Regions from separate parts of the Pectobacterium quasiaquaticum genome, predicted to be linked through region 1. Evidence: predicted binding sites of a transcription regulator. Region 1 holds the regulator's gene; each other region holds the start of a gene.
The links. The regulator Fur, encoded in region 1, represses iron uptake genes when iron is present. The targets are predictions, from matches to a motif close to ATAATAATGAGAACNACTATCAA.
Positions count from the first base shown of each region.

Region 2: a site for Fur is predicted at 2,851-2,873, ahead of IG609_RS02525 (isochorismate synthase). Genes of this name have one in related genera too.
Region 3: a site for Fur is predicted at 2,130-2,152, ahead of IG609_RS19865 (siderophore-interacting protein). Genes of this name have one in related genera too.
Region 4: a site for Fur is predicted at 2,168-2,190, ahead of exbB (tol-pal system-associated acyl-CoA thioesterase). Genes of this name have one in related genera too.

Region 1 covers NZ_CP065177.1:3,094,459-3,099,211, reverse strand. Annotated here, with positions in the region: gene nagE (N-acetylglucosamine-specific PTS transporter subunit IIBC) at 1-717, shown strand, start outside; gene glnS (glutamine--tRNA ligase) at 906-2,564, shown strand; gene fur (ferric iron uptake transcriptional regulator) at 2,627-3,076, opposite strand; gene fldA (flavodoxin FldA) at 3,406-3,933, opposite strand.
Region 2 covers NZ_CP065177.1:531,604-536,356, reverse strand. Annotated here, with positions in the region: gene IG609_RS02530 ((2,3-dihydroxybenzoyl)adenylate synthase) at 1-1,422, opposite strand, end outside; gene IG609_RS02525 (isochorismate synthase) at 1,419-2,615, opposite strand; gene IG609_RS02520 (MFS transporter) at 2,947-4,209, shown strand; gene IG609_RS02515 (TonB-dependent receptor domain-containing protein) at 4,305-4,753, shown strand, end outside.
Region 3 covers NZ_CP065177.1:4,339,072-4,343,824, reverse strand. Annotated here, with positions in the region: gene IG609_RS19875 (23S rRNA (adenine(2030)-N(6))-methyltransferase RlmJ) at 1-483, shown strand, start outside; gene gorA (glutathione-disulfide reductase) at 612-1,964, shown strand; gene IG609_RS19865 (siderophore-interacting protein) at 2,231-3,136, shown strand; gene dsbG (thiol:disulfide interchange protein DsbG) at 3,170-3,925, opposite strand; gene IG609_RS19855 (LysE family translocator) at 4,193-4,753, shown strand, end outside.
Region 4 covers NZ_CP065177.1:436,058-440,810, forward strand. Annotated here, with positions in the region: gene IG609_RS02030 (TRAP transporter large permease) at 1-54, opposite strand, end outside; gene IG609_RS02035 (TRAP transporter small permease) at 70-576, opposite strand; gene IG609_RS02040 (TRAP transporter substrate-binding protein) at 640-1,617, opposite strand; gene exbB (tol-pal system-associated acyl-CoA thioesterase) at 2,289-3,299, shown strand; gene exbD (TonB system transport protein ExbD) at 3,303-3,728, shown strand; gene IG609_RS02055 (LacI family DNA-binding transcriptional regulator) at 3,831-4,753, opposite strand, start outside.

The DNA of each region.
Region 1 (4,753 bases):
ATGATGTTCGGTTTGCCGGGTGCCGCGCTGGCGATTTATCACTGCGCACGCCCTGAAAACAAAAGCAAAGTGGCTGGGATTATGTTGGCGGCGGCATTTGCCTCCTTCTTTACCGGGATCACCGAGCCGCTGGAATTCTCCTTCATGTTTGTTGCGCCGGTGCTGTATTTCCTGCATGCGCTGCTGACCGGTTTTTCTGTTTTTATCGCGGCCAGCATGCATTGGATTGCCGGCTTTGGTTTCAGTGCGGGTCTGGTCGATATGGTGCTGTCCTCACGTAACCCGCTGGCCACCCAGTGGTACATGCTGCTTGCTCAGGGGCTGGTATTCTTCGCCATTTACTATGTGGTGTTCCGCTTTACCATCACTCGCTTCAATCTGTTAACGCCAGGGCGTGAGCTGGCTGTGAGCGGTAGTGAAGCCGATGGCTATGACGTGAGCACGGCGTCTGCGGGCGCGAAATCAAGTGATACGGCGACGCTGGCGCGGGGCTATTTGCAGGCGCTTGGCGGAAAAGCCAATCTGACGGGCATTGATGCCTGTATCACACGTCTGCGTTTGAACGTGGCTGATTCTTCTCTGGTTGATGATGCACAGGCAAAACGTCTTGGTGCGGCGGGCGTTATTCGTCTGAATAAGCAGAGCGTACAGATTGTGGTAGGTACGCAGGCTGAATCGATAGCGACCGCGCTGAAAGCAGAGTATGACAAGATATAATGACAAGGTGTAATACGACGATGTTGATCGTTTAACGCGGTGTTATACCGATGAAATGGATAGGGCGAGATAGCAATCTCGCCCTTTTTTTTCGTTATGAATAATTAAATGAAACTAACGGTTGTTTCCCAGCGTAGCTTGTTGGATCATTGTCGGTTATACGTCGTTTTAGCATTGAGGAATGAAGAATGAGTGAGGCTGAAGCCCGCCCAACCAACTTTATCCGTCAGATTATTGATGAAGATCTGGCGTCCGGTAAGCATGACCATATTCAGACGCGTTTCCCGCCAGAGCCGAACGGCTATCTGCATATTGGGCATGCAAAGTCTATTTGCCTGAATTTTGGTATCGCGCGTGACTATCAGGGGCAATGCAACCTGCGTTTTGACGATACCAATCCGGTAAAAGAAGACATCGAATACGTTGAGTCGATCAAACGTGACGTCGAGTGGCTGGGTTTTTCATGGAGCGGCGACGTTCGCTATTCTTCTGATTATTTCGATCAACTGCACGCTTATGCGGTTGAGCTGATCGGTAAAGGGCTGGCTTACGTTGATGAACTGACGCCTGAGCAGATTCGCGAATACCGTGGTACGTTGACGGCTCCAGGCAAAAACAGCCCTTATCGCGATCGCACCGTGCAGGAAAACCTGACGCTGTTTGAAAAAATGCGTAACGGTGGTTTTGCGGAAGGTACAGCCTGTCTGCGTGCAAAAATCGATATGGCATCGTCCTTTATCGTGATGCGCGATCCGGTGTTGTATCGCATTAAATTTGCCGATCATCATCAGACGGGCAACAAGTGGTGCATCTACCCGATGTATGACTTCACCCACTGCATTTCCGATGCGCTGGAAGGGATCACGCATTCGCTGTGTACGCTGGAATTCCAGGACAACCGCCGTCTGTATGACTGGGTGCTGGATAACATCACCATTCCTTGCCATCCACGTCAGTACGAGTTCTCCCGCCTCAATCTCGAATACGCGATTATGTCCAAGCGTAAGCTGAATCAACTGGTGGTGGAAAACGTCGTTGAAGGATGGGACGATCCGCGTATGCCGACCATCTCTGGTCTGCGTCGTCGTGGTTACAGCGCAGCCTCTATCCGTGAATTCTGTGCGCGCATCGGCGTAACGAAACAGGATAACAACGTGGAAATGGCCGCGCTTGAGTCCTGTATCCGCGATGATCTGAATGAGAACGCTCCGCGCGCCATGGCGGTGCTGGATCCGGTCAAAGTCGTTGTCGAGAATCTGTCAGCCGAGCACGAAGAGTTTGTCGCGATGCCAAACCATCCGAACAAGCCAGAAATGGGTTCACGTCAGGTCGCATTCAGTCGCGAAGTTTACATCGATCGTGCTGACTTCCGTGAAGAAGCCAACAAGCAGTACAAGCGTCTGGTGCTGGGTAAAGAAGTGCGTCTGCGTAACGCTTATGTGATCAAAGCAGAGCGCATTGAAAAAGACGAGCAGGGCACTATCACCACGATCTACTGTAGCTATGATGCGGAAACGTTGAGCAAAGATCCGGCTGATGGTCGTAAAGTGAAAGGCGTTATCCACTGGGTTTCTGCGGCACACGCGGTACCCGCTGAATTCCGCTTGTACGATCGCCTGTTCAGTGTGGCAAACCCGGGCGCGGCGGAAGACTTCCTGTCGACGATTAATCCAGATTCACTGAAAATTACGCAAGGTTTTGTAGAAGCAAGCCTGGCGCAGGCAGAAGCTGAGAAAGCGTATCAGTTTGAGCGTGAAGGTTATTTCTGTGCTGACCGCGTTTACTCCAGTGCAGAACATCTGGTGTTTAACCGTACGGTTGGGCTACGTGATACCTGGGTAGGCTAAGGCCAGCGGTAAGAAGACAAAAATAAAACCGCCTCGGCGGTTTTATTTTTTATGCGGTCGATTTATCGTGTTGAATCGTGCAGGGTTTCATCCTCTCGGCAATCCCCTTCACTGCAATGCCCATAAAGATACAGACTGTGGTTGGACAGTTTGATGCCGTGTCTTTCTGCGATCTCGCGCTGACGTGCTTCGATAGATTCATCTCGGAATTCAATGACTTTGCCACAGTCGAGGCAAATTAAGTGATCGTGATGATGCTGCTGCGTCAATTCAAAGACGGATTTGCCACCTTCGAAGTTATGACGGGTTACGATACCCGCATCATCAAACTGGTTGAGCACGCGATAGACGGTAGCAAGACCAATCTCTTCGCCCATATCAATCAGTTTTTTATATAAATCTTCCGCACTGACGTGATGGCAGACAGGGTCCTGTAACACTTCCAGTATTTTCAGTCTTGGAAGAGTGACTTTTAGGCCGGCCTTCTTTAATGCGGTATTGTTGTCAGTCATGCGGGTTTAATCCTGTTGCTTACTTATCAATGGAGGCTGCCTAGCCTATGACATCGGTCGGCGCAAAAAATGCAAAAGCGTCTCAATTATAGAACCGCGCATACAAAATGAAAACAAGCGAATGTTAACAATATTGTCCCCATTCACACTATTGGTATACAACGCAATCCGTTGTTGATGAATGAGGAAATGTTGATGCACATACAAAGCCGATGGGATTATTGTACAGGTTTACTGATAGAAGTTAAAAAAATGTATCAATTATTATCAAAGGTTTTATCTATCAATTCTGTTTCGGCTCTGATCGGGATTATCAGAGCCGAAATGGCTTAACCCACCAGTTCTTCCAGGTTCAACTCATCGCTGATCTGTTTCACCCACGTCGTTACGCGTTCGCTGGTCAGTTCAGGCTGACGGTCTTCATCGATAGCCAAGCCGATGAAGTGATTGTCGTCAGCGAGTCCTTTAGAGGCTTCAAAGTAATAGCCGTCTGTTGGCCAGTGGCCGATAATTGTCGCACCGCGAGGCTCAATAATGTCACGGATGGTGCCCATGGCATCACAGAAGTATTCTGCATAGTCTTCCTGATCGCCGCAGCCAAACAGGGCAACCAATTTTCCTGTGAAATCCACTTCTTCCAGCGACGGGAAGAAGTCATCCCAATCGCACTGAGCTTCACCGTAATACCAGGTTGGAATACCCAGCAGCAGAATATCGAAACCTTCGAGGTCTTCTTTGCTGCTTTTGGCGATGTCATGAACATCAGCGACGTTGGTTCCTAACTGCTGTTGAATCGTTTTGGCGATGTTTTCAGTGTTGCCAGTATCACTGCCAAAGAATATTCCGATGAGTGCCATGAATTGAATAACCTCTTGATTCCTAATGGTATGGTGTAATGTTTCACCCACTTATCTGTTAATAATAACAGACACTCACATCGGGAGAAACTCGTATCGGTAAGGATGCGTAAATCAAGAGTGTGTGAAATGCGAGGTAAGTCAGAAAACGAAAACATCGCGACTGATGCAAAATTTCCTATAATGAATAGGGATCATGTTGTCGTCTGAGATTATGTGTACATTCCCTTAATAAATTTATGGTTGTTTATTTATAACGGCGTTTCATTTTTTATGAATGTACTTTTTATTTTATGGTTTGTTTCGGTTGTAATTAAAAGCAGGCTTCTGTTTGTGGATTATAAAACTATGGAATTGAACATGACTATTCGTGGGGAATAAAATGCGTACAAAAGATAATGTTTTTATAGAATTGAAAATCTGGCACATTTCTCGGGAATATTCCCAATGAATGGGAATAAGAATTATAACCATTTGCAACTGAAGTAATGCAAGTCTATAAGGGAGGTATTCTTTTGATGTTAAAGAATAAAGTGAAATTGCATTCAAACTGCCCTGTCGCCTAATAACATGTCCATGCTAACGCCCGCAGGATGCGTGCGGTGAATTATCTCGCAAGCCTATGATTAGATAGCTTATATCTATAAAAATAGGTGGGTTTATTTTCAGTATGAAAATTTATATTAATAAATGTAGCGAGAACGCTAAATATTCTCTGTATTTAGCCGATGAATTAGCGTGGTTTTTGAGTTTTCAACTCGGTGAAATGTGAACGCTAGGGAGAAGTGACTTGTTTCATGTTATGAATTTTCTGATTCAT
Region 2 (4,753 bases), 1.9 Mb from region 1:
CTTTTCGCCCATGATCGGATCGGGCATTGACACCAGCGCGGCATGGAGGATGCCGTCATGCTTGAGCAGCAGGTTTTCGATCTCTTCCGCGGCAATCTTTTCACCACCTCGGTTAATCTGATCTTTCTCCCGCCCGACCACGCGCAAATAGCCCTCTTCGGTCATCTGCACCACATCGCCCGAGTGGTAGAAGCCTTCGCTGTCGAAGGCGCGGGCGTTGTGTTCCGGACTGCGGTAATAGCCGCGGAAGGTATACGGGCCGCGCGTCGCCAGCAGCCCCGCTTCGCCTCTCGGCACCGGATTGCCGTCGATATCCAACACTTTCACTTCATCATCCGGACTCATCGGATAGCCTTGCGTCGTGAAAGTGTGCTCGTCGCTGTCGTCCAGTCGGGTGTAATTCACCAGCCCTTCCGCCATGCCGAGCACCTGCTGTAGCTGACAGCCCAATACCGCCGGAATACGACGGGCGACGGTTTCGCTCAGCTTTGCCCCCCCCACCTGCAAGATCTTCAGGCTACGCAGCGCGCCACCAAACTGTTCGGCCGCCTGGATCCACAACGCGGCAGCGGGCGGCACCAGCGAGGTCATATCGATCTGATGGCGTTCGATCAGCGGGAAACAAGTCATCGCCCCCGGATCGGGCGCCAGCACGACCCGTCCACCAGCGTAGAACACCCCAAGCGAACCGGGCGAACTTAACGGGAAGTTATGTGGAGCAGGCAACGCGCACAGATAGCGGGTTTGTGGCGTCAGCTCACAAATTTCCACGCTGCGGCGCACGCTGTAGTAATAATCGTCATGGGTACGGGGAATCAGCTTCGGCGTACCGGTACTGCCGCCAGAAAGCTGGAAGAAAGCGACCTGCCCCGATGCAGAAGGCTGATACTGACTGGTCGACGCGTACGGTTGCAGCCAGTCCGTCAGACTGTGCCCCAGCGGGCTGTCGCCGAGCATCACCACCGTTTGCAGGCGGGGAACCTGCGTCTGTAGCCGATCCAGAAATTCACCGTTGCCAAACAGCGAATGTTCAGCCGAGGCGATCAGCAAACGTGGTTCGATCTGCGTGGCGTACGACAGCAGCTCCAGCTTGTTATGGCTGAACAGTGCGTTAACAGGCGCAACGCCCATTTTCAGCAACGCAAAAAAGGTCAGGTAGAATTCGGCCACGTTCGGCAACTGCACCAGCGCGGTGTCGCCACAGCGCAGGCCGCTTTCCGTCAGGCGTGATGCCAGTGCGGAAGACTGTCGATCCAGCTCCCGATAGCTCCACTGGCGCTCGCCGCACACTACCGCAACGGCATCAGGTTGCGTCGCCAGATGACGTTCCCAGGCATCCGTTAGCGGCAGGCCAACCCAGTACCCCTTGTCGCGATAACGCTGTGCCAGTTCCTCTGGCCAGGGCGTAAATTCAATGCTCATAGTCCATCCACACCTGAGTTAAGCCCAAACGCATTCAGCATCGTGTTTAATTTAGCGGCGGTTTCAGCCCATTCGTCCTCGGGGACGGACGCCTCAACAATGCCCGCACCGGCAAACAGGCGGACTTTGTTGTGTTTGATGGTGCCGCAGCGAATCGCTATCGCCCATTCACCATCGCCGTTGGCATCACACCAGCCGACGATACCGCTGAATACGCCGCGATCGTGCGGCTCCAGCTCGGCAATCAGCTGACGCGCTTCCTGCGTGGGGAAGCCGCACAGTGCGGGGGTAGGATGGAGCTGGCAGGCGACCTGAAGCGCCGTCATCTCCGGGTTCGCCAGTTCACCGCGGATAGCGGTAGACAGGTGCCACATGGAGGCGGTGTGCATCAACGAAGGAGCCGATGGAATCGTTAACGACGAGCATAGCGGCATCAGGCGTTGGCGGATGTCGTCCACCACCAGCTTATGCTCATGCTTGTCTTTACCCGATTTCAGCAGACGCTGGCTGTTCAGATAATCCAGATGTTCATCGTTCATCCGTCGCGCCGATCCCGCCAGCGGATTAGAGACAATGACGTTCCCCTGCTTGCGCACCAGCAGTTCCGGGCTCGCGCCCAGCAATACCGAACCATCCGGCAGCGGCAGTGAGAAATGGTATCCACCCGCGTTCTGCACCATCAGGTTATTGAGGATCGTTTGCGCCTTAACGGGGCTCGTCAGCTCAATGTCCAAAACGCGTGACAGCACCGCTTTGCTCAGTTCACCACGGCGGAACCGCTCAACGGCCTCTGCCACGATGGACTTGAACTGACATTCGTCTGGGACGCTGTTTAACGTTAGCGCGGTAGGGCCCGCAGCCGTGTGCTTACGGGCACGGCTGACGAGTTCAGATTTCGTCGTAACGTTATAACTATCAGGGATATAGAGACAAGACGGTTGCGTGGTATCAAAGGGAATCGCTCCCACAACAATAGGCAGCGACTGCCCTGCCTGACGCGCTCGCTGGAATGCCTGCGCGATTGCAGGGCTAAGCCTGTCATCGTGCGAGCCAGGAACACAAACAGGGGACGAAATACGTTCAAATAAGCCTGAAGTAGACAGGCTTCGGTGTTCCGATGCATATAAAAAAGCGGTTTGTTCCGAATAGGTTAACCCGCTAAATGCTTCAGTTTTTGTAATCAGTGTATCCACAAGACAGCTCCTGCGCTCGCAAATTAAATACCAATGATTATTAAAATCATTATCATTTATATTAAGCGCAGTTAAATTACACTGAAGTAACGTGTTCGGTCAATCCTTCCACAGAATGGTTATTCACACCCATTAATTAGGGGTTATATTGATGTTAATCAATTTTTTTGTGCATGTTTCATAATGGATAATGGTTAGCAACAGGAATGTATTGATTATAAAACCCACATCACAGATGATAATGAAAATACTTATCATTCATTGTCAGAAAAATTAAGCTGCGCTAGACTGCGCAAATATTTTACTAATTATGTCTAAATGTGAGCCTGTCATGGATGAAAGCATGTACCGCCCGCACACCCGATCCGTTGTGCATCTGGCGCTGCTCATTAACATGCTTTCTCTCGGTAGCCTGATGATGGTGATGCCGCTAGGCCCCGATTTCGTCAGCGCCCTGTCTATGGATGCCAAGAACATCGGCTACATTAGCGGCGGTGCAACGTTTGCCTCCGCCATCGTCGGCTTCCTCGCCGCTCCCTATCTGGACAGATTTAACCGTAAACATGCTCTGATCGTGCTGCTGACGCTACGCTTTGGCCTGACGGCAGCCTGCATGTTTTCCACCAGCCAAACCGATCTTTTGCTGCTGTTTATTCTGGCGGGCTGCGTTGCCGGGCCGGCATCCGGTGTCTTGATGGCTGCGGTTGTTGATATTGTGCCGGCCAACGAGCGCGGAAAGCAGCTTGCCTATGTCGGCATGAGCTTTTCGCTCGCGGCGATTGTCATCATGCCGCTGTCGTTGGAGTTGGCTCACCGTATTAACTGGCAAGCGCCGTTTTATACTTTCGGCCTCGGTGGCCTGTTGCTGGTGTTGTTGGTGCTGTGGCTCTTTCCTTCCATGCCGCCGACGCATCGGGTTCAGCAAGGTAATTCCCCCACGACGGCACCCACGTCGGTATTACATGACCTGTTAGCATCCCCCCTTTTCCTGCTGGGGCTGACGGTAATTTCGCTGCAAATGTTCGGTCATTTCCTGCTGATTCCCCACTTTTCCAACTACTTCCAGTTCAATCTGGCCTTCCCGCGGGATGATATTTCCCTGCTCTATCTCTGCGGCGGGCTGGCAAGCATGGTGACCATGCAGCTGTGCGGCAATCTGTTGGATCGGGGATATGCCAGCCGAACGATTGTAGTCACAACGCTGCTGCTGGCCGTTGTGATTCTCTGCGGTTTCGTTTTGCCTTTTTCACTTTCCCTGTATCTGGTGTTCACCCTGTTCATGGCGCTCAGCGCAGCCCGATCCAGCAGCACGCTGGCAATTACCGCCGGTATTCCGCTGCCGCATCAGCGCGCCGCGTTCATGTCCTATCAGGGAACCGCAGCCAACGTGGCATCCGGGCTTGCCAGCGTCGCTTCTGCCGCTTATCTGAGCACCTCCGTTGAGGGAAAAATTGATGGATTCTCACAGCTCGCCATCGCCAGCACCGTATTTGCGCTGGCCGCCATGCTGCTGACCCTGCGCTTAATTCCGCAGTTGGCTGAACGCAGCCGAAAGATGGCTCAACGCCAATCCGCGCGGGCTTTAGAGCAATGAATCGATCGATTCACACCGCGAGTGGGTCGGCAAGATAGGTAATACAACACGTTATTTACGGGGATATTTTTCCACTCTTTGATGGGGTCTTTGACATGCAGCTAAAACCAGAAAGTCGTTTTTCACATCATCATTTCCCACACAGCAAGGTGTATAACGCCCTGCTGGTGACGGGGTTACTGGCACTGCCTGCACTCGCACAGGCGGAAAACGCAGCAGATGAAAAAATCGTTGTGACAGCAACACAGACGAAACACACCACGCTAAGCGCCCCCGCCAGCGTTTCTGTCATCACCCGCGCCGAGCTGGAAAAGATGTCGGTGAATAACGTTACCGACGCGGTGAAAAAGCTGCCGGGCATTAACATCAATCCGTCATCTACCTATGGTCGTAACGAAATCAAAATCCGTGGCATGCGGGCAGACTACACGCTGCTGCTGGTGAACGGTCGTCGAATTAATGCGCAAGAATCGCTTGCGACCGATATGGGGAATGATTTCGATCTGAGCTCCATTCCTATCTCCGCAATTGAACGTATCGAAGT
Region 3 (4,753 bases), 1.2 Mb from region 1:
CCCAGCGATTTCCCGCTGCTGCGCAATGAATTCCAGAAGGATTCGCGCACCAAAGTGCTGCGTGACGATGGCTATCAGCAGTTGAAATCACAACTGCCGCCGCTTTCCCGTCGGGGATTTGTGCTGATCGATCCACCTTATGAGCTGAAAACGGACTATCAGGCCGTGGTGAAAGGCATTCAGGAAGGGCATAAACGCTTTGGCACAGGCGTATTTGCGCTGTGGTATCCGGTGGTGCTGCGTCAGCACATCAAACGCATGCTGAAAGAGCTTGAAGCTACGGGCATTCGCAACATTCTGCAAATTGAGCTGGCGGTGCTGCCGGACAGCGATCGCTACGGCATGACGGCGTCTGGCATGATTGTGATTAACCCGCCGTGGAAGCTGGCATCTCAGATGAAGAGCGTGCTGCCGTGGCTGCATAGCGTACTGGTACCAGAAGGCACCGGACATACGCTGGTGGAGCAAATCGTACCGGAGTAATGCGCCCCGTTGCGGTGGGTGACCCGGTTGATTTTTCTTATCGCAACCATAGGCATAACCTTTATTCGGCGTATGGCTCTGGCGTTACACTCTAGGCAAATTTTATTCACTTAAGCATGGATACACTGATGACCAAACACTATGACTACCTTGCTATTGGCGGCGGCAGCGGCGGTATCGCGTCTATTAACCGCGCGGCGATGTATGGACAAAAATGTGCGTTGATCGAAGCAAAATATCTGGGTGGCACCTGCGTCAACGTCGGCTGTGTGCCGAAGAAAGTGATGTGGCATGCGGCGCAGATTGCCGAAGCGATCCATCAGTACGGGCCGGATTACGGGTTCGATACCACGGTAAACCAGTTTAACTGGGGCACGCTGGTTAAGAACCGTAGCGCCTATATCGATCGTATCCACCAGTCGTACGATAACGTGCTGGGTAAGAATAAAGTCGATGTCATCCACGGTTTTGCCCGCTTTGTCGATGCGCACACGGTGGAAGTGAACGGCGAGAAAATTACGGCTGACCATATCCTGATCGCGACCGGCGGTCGTCCGGTTCACCCTGCTATTCCCGGTGCGGAATACGGTATCGATTCCGACGGTTTCTTTGAGCTGGATGCGTTGCCGAAGCGTACGGCTATCGTCGGTGCAGGCTATATCGCGGTAGAGATTGCCGGCGTGCTAAACGGACTGGGTTCTGAAACTCACCTGTTTGTGCGTAAACACGCACCGCTGCGCAGCTTCGATCCGCTGATTGTCGACACGCTGGTGGAAGTGATGAACACCGAAGGGCCGACGCTGCATACCGAATCGATCCCGAAAGCGATTGTGAAGAATGCCGATGGCAGCCTGACGCTGGAGCTGGAAAACGGCCAATCACAGACTGTTGATTGCCTGATTTGGGCGATTGGTCGTGAACCCGCGACGGATAACCTGAACTTGAGCGTCACCGGTGTAGCGCTGAACGACAAAGGCTACATTAACGTCGATAAATTCCAGAACACCAACGTTCCTGGCATTTATGCCGTAGGTGATAACACCGGTGCCGTCGAGCTAACGCCGGTTGCTGTCGCGGCGGGGCGTCGTTTGTCCGAACGTCTGTTTAATAACAAGCCGGACGAGCATCTGGATTACAGCAACATCCCGACCGTCGTCTTCAGCCACCCGCCGATTGGCACCGTTGGGCTGACCGAACCGCAGGCGCGTGAGCAGTACGGTGACGATCAGGTGAAAGTCTATAAATCTGCCTTCACCGCGATGTACACCGCCGTTACGCAGCACCGCCAGCCGTGCCGCATGAAGCTGGTCTGCGTGGGTAAAGAAGAAAAAATCGTCGGCATCCACGGCATCGGTTTTGGTATGGACGAAATGCTGCAAGGCTTCGCGGTCGCCGTCAAAATGGGCGCAACCAAGAAAGACTTCGACAACACCGTTGCTATCCACCCGACTGCGTCAGAAGAGTTTGTGACGATGCGGTAATGGCGTAGTAGTAAAGGAAAGCGGGTCTTACTGCTTTTATGAAAAACGAAAATGTGCTGGTTGAATAGTGAACTATTTGGCCGGCATTTTTTATGCCCGCTCAGGACGGCTTCTGGCCGGCGAGATGAAGAAAATGCTGCTTTTATCACGACATTCATCTGAATGGTGATAATGATTATCGTTAGTGTTTTGTTTATGGCAAGTTGCGGTGAATGGGGTTTATCCCGTGAACTGATTTTCCTTACAAAACATACGGTTTTCTCACTATGTCTTTAGCTACCCGTACAACGTCTTCCGCCTATCGGCTGTTCAACTTACGCTTAGAGAGTAAGACGTTACTCTCACCTTCATTCGCTCGCTGCGTGTTCACCGGCCCGGAAGTGCGCCAGATGAAACTGGATGCGCCGGATCAGCGCATCAAGCTGCTGTTCGCCAGTGAAAGCGGGGAGCTGACGCCGATGGCCGTGAGCGATACTTGGTATCAGGACTATCTGGCGCTGCCGCGTGAGCGTCGTCCGATTTTGCGCACCTATACGCTGCGTTCCGTTTCACGCGAGTCACAGCAGGCAACGATCGATTTTGTGCTGCACGGTGATACCGGGCCTGCCTCAAGCTGGGCGGGCCACGCTAAGCCGGGCGATGCGCTACAGATTGTCGCGCCCAATGCAGAGGCTGATGGCGACAGCGGTGGCTATGAATGGGCACCGCATGAGGGCGTTGAGCAGGTGCTGCTGATTGCAGATGAAACGGCGCTGCCAGCGGCAATGGGAATTCTTGAACAGCTGGCTACCCAGACTTCTCCTCCGTCGGTACAGGCTTTTTTTGAAGTGCCGAAAGTGGCTGACTGCGTGACAGCAGGCGACTTCCCGTTTGCGCAGATTCACTGGCTGCCGCGTGAGGAAACGGGCAGCGCAGTATGGGGCGAACGCCTGCTGGCTGCGGTGCAGCAGGACGTGAAGATTCCCGCCAGCGCCTGTACTAACCGTGATGAGAGCGCACAGGAAACGCCGGAAGACGAGCTACTGTGGGAACGGGCAACGGCACATCGCCCGTTTTACGCCTGGGCGGCGGGAGAGTCTTCCGCCATCAAACGGCTGCGCCGCTATCTGCTCGACGAGCGGCACCTCGATAAAGAGACGATCAACTTTATGGCGTATTGGTCGCATCGCTAAGAGAAACGTCAGGAGGGAGATTCCCTCCTGTGCCTATTTCCCCATCATCTCCGCCAGCTGCTGTGCATCCGGCAGCCCGACGACCTGCTGTAGCTCATTCTTATCATTCAGGTAATAGATGGCGGGCGTGACGTTTGCACCCAGTTCATCCATTAGTCGCTGATTATGCTGAATGTTATTCCAGATATCGCGTGATGAGTCCTTGGGGAACGGGGGCACCGTTTTGCCGTTCGACAGCTCATATTCATGCCAGGTTTTAGCCGGATCGCTGGCGGCAAGAATCGCAGCGGCATAACGCCCGCTTTCCGGTTTGATGACGCCAACCAGTAGCGTTTGCAGTTGGACTTTTCCTGCTTTTACCCACGGCTGTGCCTGTTGCCTGAACTGTTTGCAGTACGGGCAGAATGGGTCGGCAAAGACGATGATTTTACGCGGCGCATCCTTCGCCCCTTCGGTAATAAACGGCGCCTGCTGTAATTTCTGCCACATCTCCCGACCGGCAGGCACATACACTTCCTGCTGAATTAGCGCTTCACTCAGATTGTTGCCGTGTTCGTCATACATATAGCCCGAAATGGCATGCTTACCGTCCGGCGTTAAGTAGATGGTCACCCCCACGCCCTGATAGCTACCCAGCCAGCCTTGCACGCCGCCGGGGGCAGTGAACGGTTTGATGATCGTAATACCTTGTTTTTCGATGCTCTTCACCGCATCTGGCAGAGCATCTTGCGCCAGAGAAGGCGCGGAAAGCGTCAATAAAGCGAGCGTGAGGAAGACGCGTTTTATCATGGTGTTGCACCTGTATTGTGAGTCATTGCCTGCCGGATAGCGTAGCGGAAGGCAACCGGCTGGGGGAGTTTATTTACGCTTTTTGAATCTGGGCCTGATGTGAGCTGTCGCTATACGATCTTGGCTGAAGAGATGTGTTGGGTAGGGTCAGGCTCTGTCGTATATTACGCGGAGCTTAATTAGGATTGTTTGTCGGTTGTCTTGCACCATTCTTCTCGCAGAGAAGAATGCGTTTTGTGGTTTTCCCTGCTGGAGTGATGAATTACCGTGACGTTGACCGAATCGCTGATTGCTTTTACGTTTGCCGCGACGATATTAACCCTGACGCCGGGTTTGGACACGGCATTGATTTTACGCACCGCGACCGTTGAAGGCAGTAAGAAAGCCTTCCATGCGGCGTTTGGTATTCAAGTCGGCTGCCTGATTTGGGGCGCGATGGTGGCGTTTGGTCTGGGAACGCTGATTGCGGCGTCGGAACTGGCCTATAACATCCTGAAATGGTGCGGTGCGGCGTATCTCTGTTGGCTGGGTTTGCAAATGATCCTGAAACCCAGAACCGAGCTGGTGATGGCGGCGTCACAAGACGCACCGAAGCAGCAGAACTGGTTTCTCCGTGGCATGTTGGGTAACGTACTCAACCCGAAAATTGGCGTGTTCTATGTTTCATTCCTGCCGCAGTTTATCCCTGCCGGCCATTCGGTCGTGCTGTGGACTTACCTGCTTGTTCTTATTCACGTCTTTATCGGCACGCTGTGGTCGTCCACGCTGATTGCCGCTACGCGCCCGCTGTCGCGTTTTTTGCGTCGTGGTTCCGTAGTGAAGTGGATG
Region 4 (4,753 bases), 1.8 Mb from region 1:
CACACCAACGGCGAGCAATATCGCTAATGATGCAAGTAAAACAAAGGCATCCATAATACTCGCTCCAGATTAGGCATTGCCCATTATGACCACAGGGCGTTTATCCTGCGGGCCAAAGCAAATGCGTTCGATGATGAATAAAAAAGTGATAAATGAACCTATCGGAAGAGGTAAATAAGTTTGCCCAGCACTTAATAACGGAAATTCGGCAACCTGTTGTTCCCAAAGTTCAAGACAAAGCTGAATGCCGTAATAAAGAATAAATAGTGTTATTAACATCATTAAAAGATCGGCTAGAAAAGCACAGCCTTTTTTCATCGTTTCTGATAAACGATCGGTTAACATCGTGACAGCAATATGCGTACAGGCTCGGTAACTGACGGCAGCACCAACAAAGGTGAACGTCACCATACAAAGAATTGATATGGGTTCTGGCCAGGATATTCCCTCATTCATGATGTAACGAGAGAATATGCCAATTGGAATAATTATAGTCATGATGAGTAAAGCAAGGCCGGATACCCACATAGCAATTTTATAGAGGATATCCATGGCTAAAATATATTTATTTGCCATCTTATTTACCTGATGAAGATAAGAACGGGTAAATGCATCGTGATTTACCCGTATTTTTAGCGGTTATTTCACGTCGGCGACGGCTTTAATCAGATCCTGATATTTGGCACCAAACTGATCGCGTACGGACTGAGTGGCTTTGAAATAATACTCGGTATCAATGTCATGGAATTGAACGCCGCCGGCTTTCATTTTATCCAGAGATTGTTGCGTATATTCCTTCCACAGTACACGCTGTTCCTGCTGCGCTTCTTTCGCCAGCTTCAGGATAAGATCCTGATCTTCTTTGGAGAGTTTGTCCCATTTGGCTTTGGAATACAGGAATAGCTCAGGAATAATGAAGTGACGGCTCCAGGTATAATTTTTCGCTACTGGTAGGTAGTTGTGTGCGACAAACGTTGGTGGGTTATTTTCGGTGCCGTCAATCACGCCGGTTTGCATGCCGCTGAAGACTTCACTGACGCCCATGGCGATTGAGTTAGCCCCCATCGCTTTGAGTGTGGCCAGCGCAACTGGGCTACCCTGTACGCGAATTTTCATGCCTTTGAGGTCTTCTGGTTTCACCACCGGATCTTTGGTGATTAAGTTACGCGTTCCCGCGTCCATCCAGCCCAGGAAAACCAATTTTGATTTACTGCTCTGGGTAATCTTGTCACCAATTTCCTGTCCGATTTGGCCATCCAGCACTTTATGCAGATGATTTTCATCACGGAAAATATAGGGCAGTGTGAAGACTTCTATTTCCGGTAAAATCGCCGCAACAGGCGTCATTGATACGCGAATAATATCAATGGCACCGAGCTGCGCCTGCTCAATCATTTGTTTCTCATCACCCAATACTCCGCCGGGGAAGGTTTTAATTTCCAGTCTGCCATTTGTGGCAGCTTTTAATTTCTCTCCCATTTTCTGAACGGCGACGACATTCGGGTAACCTTCAGGGTGGACATCAGAGGCTTTAATTTGTTGTGCCTGAATCGCGTGGCTCATCAAGAGTGCAGTAGAACCCAGACAAACGCCGATCAATGTTTTCGACAGCTTCATTGAGTTATCTCCAGAGGTGGGGTGATATTATCGGTAATAAAATGGTGATTTAAAAATATAAACCCATGAGAAATAGTATGATGAAGAATGGGTTTAATGATGAGAAAACGACCGCCTATTACGTATTATTGTGGCGTATGTCAGTATTCTCTGCGAGTTAAGCTAACCTATTATACAACTTCGTAGAATGACTCGCGTCACAAAAGAAAAAGCTAATATGAAATGCTGTTTTATATGGATTTAATTTCTATTTGACTTATAGAGATATACATAACTTTTTGTTTTTATTTATCTTATCGTGTGATTATTCATCTGTTTACTTCAACAAACTTATCGCCAGCCATCATGAAATGGTGTAATAACTTAATGTTGATCACAAAAGCCGATCATAAAAATCTTGGCTATCGCACTGTGTTTTAGGGGGAGCCTCTGTCTGATATATTCTTGAACGCTATTCTTCTTGTCGTTCTTATGCCTTTCCTGTCGATGTGCAGGTAATACCCCCAAAAACCCTGTCAGAACGCAAGAAAAAGTGTGTTATCTGGTGTAAATAATAATGAGAACGACTATCAATTCGTTCAGGGTTTGGTATCATTTCAGGCTGCGTTATTGCGGCATTATACCTGCGGGTATGTGCAGGTATTGTACAGAACGAACGGTGGAGGCACAGCGTGAAGACGGCTGTCAGTAATACAACTCAACAGGTGTTATCAACCTGGCAAAAAAAACGTAGCGCGTTCAGCGCATTTTCCCGTAGCGTGCTGGTTATCCTGCTGTGTACGGCGGGACTAAGTGGAAATGCGTTTGCGGCTCCCGCAACGGCGCCGTTGTCGACACAGAATGCAACGTCAGCCGCGCAGCCTGCTGCTGCGTCCCCTTCTGCCCCTGTGACGACCAACGCACAGGCTTCGGCATCAGCACTTGCGCTGCCTGCTAGTGCTGCACCGGGCACCAATAACCTGATGAAAACCGATTTGTCCGTCTGGGGTATGTACCAGCACGCCGATGTCGTGGTGAAGACGGTGATGATCGGTTTGCTGCTGGCCTCAGTGATTACCTGGGCGATCTTCTTCAGTAAAAGCGTTGAGATGGCTGGCGCGAAACGCCGCCTGCGCCGTGAGTATCTGGCGTTGGAAGAGGCGAAAACACTGGAGGACGCGCTGGAAACCGCGGACGCGTTCAAAGCTGGCAGCGTCGCACAGCAACTGCTGGTTGAGGCTCAGAACGAACTGGAGCTTTCCGCACGTTCTGATGACAACAACGGAATTAAAGAGCGCACCGCGTTTCGTCTGGAACGTCGCGTGGCGGCTACAGGGCGTTACATGGGGCGCGGTAACGGCTATCTGGCGACGGTCGGCGCGGTTGCCCCGTTCGTGGGGCTGTTCGGTACGGTATGGGGCATCATGAACAGCTTCATCGGTATCGCACAGACGCAAACCACCAATCTGGCGGTAGTGGCGCCGGGGATCGCAGAAGCTCTGCTGGCAACGGCGATCGGTCTTGTTGCTGCGATTCCTGCGGTGGTCACCTATAACGTCTTTGCTCGTTCGATTGCTGGCTACAAAGCGATGGTCGGCGATGTGGCTGCACAAGTGCTGCTGCTGCAAAGTCGCGATCTCGACGTGGCTGCCAGCAACGATAACCGAGCGTCTTCAGTTACGCATAAACTGCGGGTGGGCTAAGTCATGGCGATGCATTTGAAGGAGGACGTGAGTGATGACGGTGAAATGCATGACATTAACGTCACGCCGTTCATTGACGTCATGCTGGTTCTGCTGATTATCTTCATGGTGGCTGCGCCGTTGGCGACGGTCGACATTCGTGTCGATCTGCCTGCTTCATCGGCAGCACCCCAGCCGCGACCGGAAAAACCGCTCTATCTGACGGTAAAGGCGGATAAGCAAATGTTCCTGGGTGAAGAGGTGGTTAGCGAGCAGTCGCTGGCGCAGGTGCTGGATGCGAAAACCAGTGCTAACAAAGAAACGACCATCTTCTTTCAGGCGGATAAAAGCGTCGATTATGAAACCATCATGAGCGTAATGGATTCACTGCGTAAAGCGGGCTACCTCAAGGTCGGCCTGGTCGGTGCGGAAACCGCTGCCGCTAAATAACGGCAGCGGGTTGTGTTGTAAGAAGGAATGCGGGGTGAACGTTCAAACCGCGTTCCTTTTTTTACGTCTGTAGGTTTACGTCTAGATGATTTGGGCGTTAGCCTACGCCCGCGAATCAGGATGACGCCAGTGAATACGCGTCGGGATATAGCGTCGATCTTCTTCAAGCGGCTGTTGTGCAATCAGGCTGGTCACCATCTCAAAGCTGTTGCGCGCCAGATTTTCACAATCCTGTGCCACGGTATCGATCTTCAGTGGTAAGCAGTCAAACAGATAGTGATCGTCAAAGCAGCACAGTCGAATGCCGCTTTCCATCAGGTTATGCTGGTTCATATAGCGCAGCACGCCTTCCATCAGGCCACAGGCGGCAACAAACAGCGCTTTTGGCGGACGACCCAACGTTGCACATAGCTGAGCAAACATTTCATAACCCGCACTGGGGTGATAGCTGCCGTGAATAATCCACTCCGGCTTGTAGTCGATACCTGCGCGCGTGAGTCCAAGCTGGAAGCCTTCCAGACGGTGGCGAGTCGGGGAGATTCGCGGCTGGCCGCCAAGGAAATAGAATTCATCACGATGCTGGCGGGCGATACGTTCGACCATTTCTGCCGTGGATTCTACCGCTTCGGAAATCACCATTGGCAGCGTGGAATCACCAATCATTCGGTCAAACTGTATGACGGGCAACTGCTGATTAATTTTCTGATATTCGACATCGCTTAACAGGCTGGAAGCGACAATCAGGCCATCGACCTGACGCTGCACCAGACTGTTGACCGCCATCATCTCCTGACTGGCGTTTTCGTCTGTGCAGGCAATCAGCAGTTGTAGCCCCGCTTCACGGCACAGCATTTCCAACTCGCGGGAAATCACGGCAAAGCCGTAGTTGGTCATTTCTGGCACCACCAGCCCCAGCGTGTTGCTGCGTGAGGAACGCAGCGAACGGGCGTGAATACTGGGCTGATAACGTTGTTCGTGCGCGACGGCTAAAATGCGGTCGCGGGTTTCATCAGAAACCCGAAACT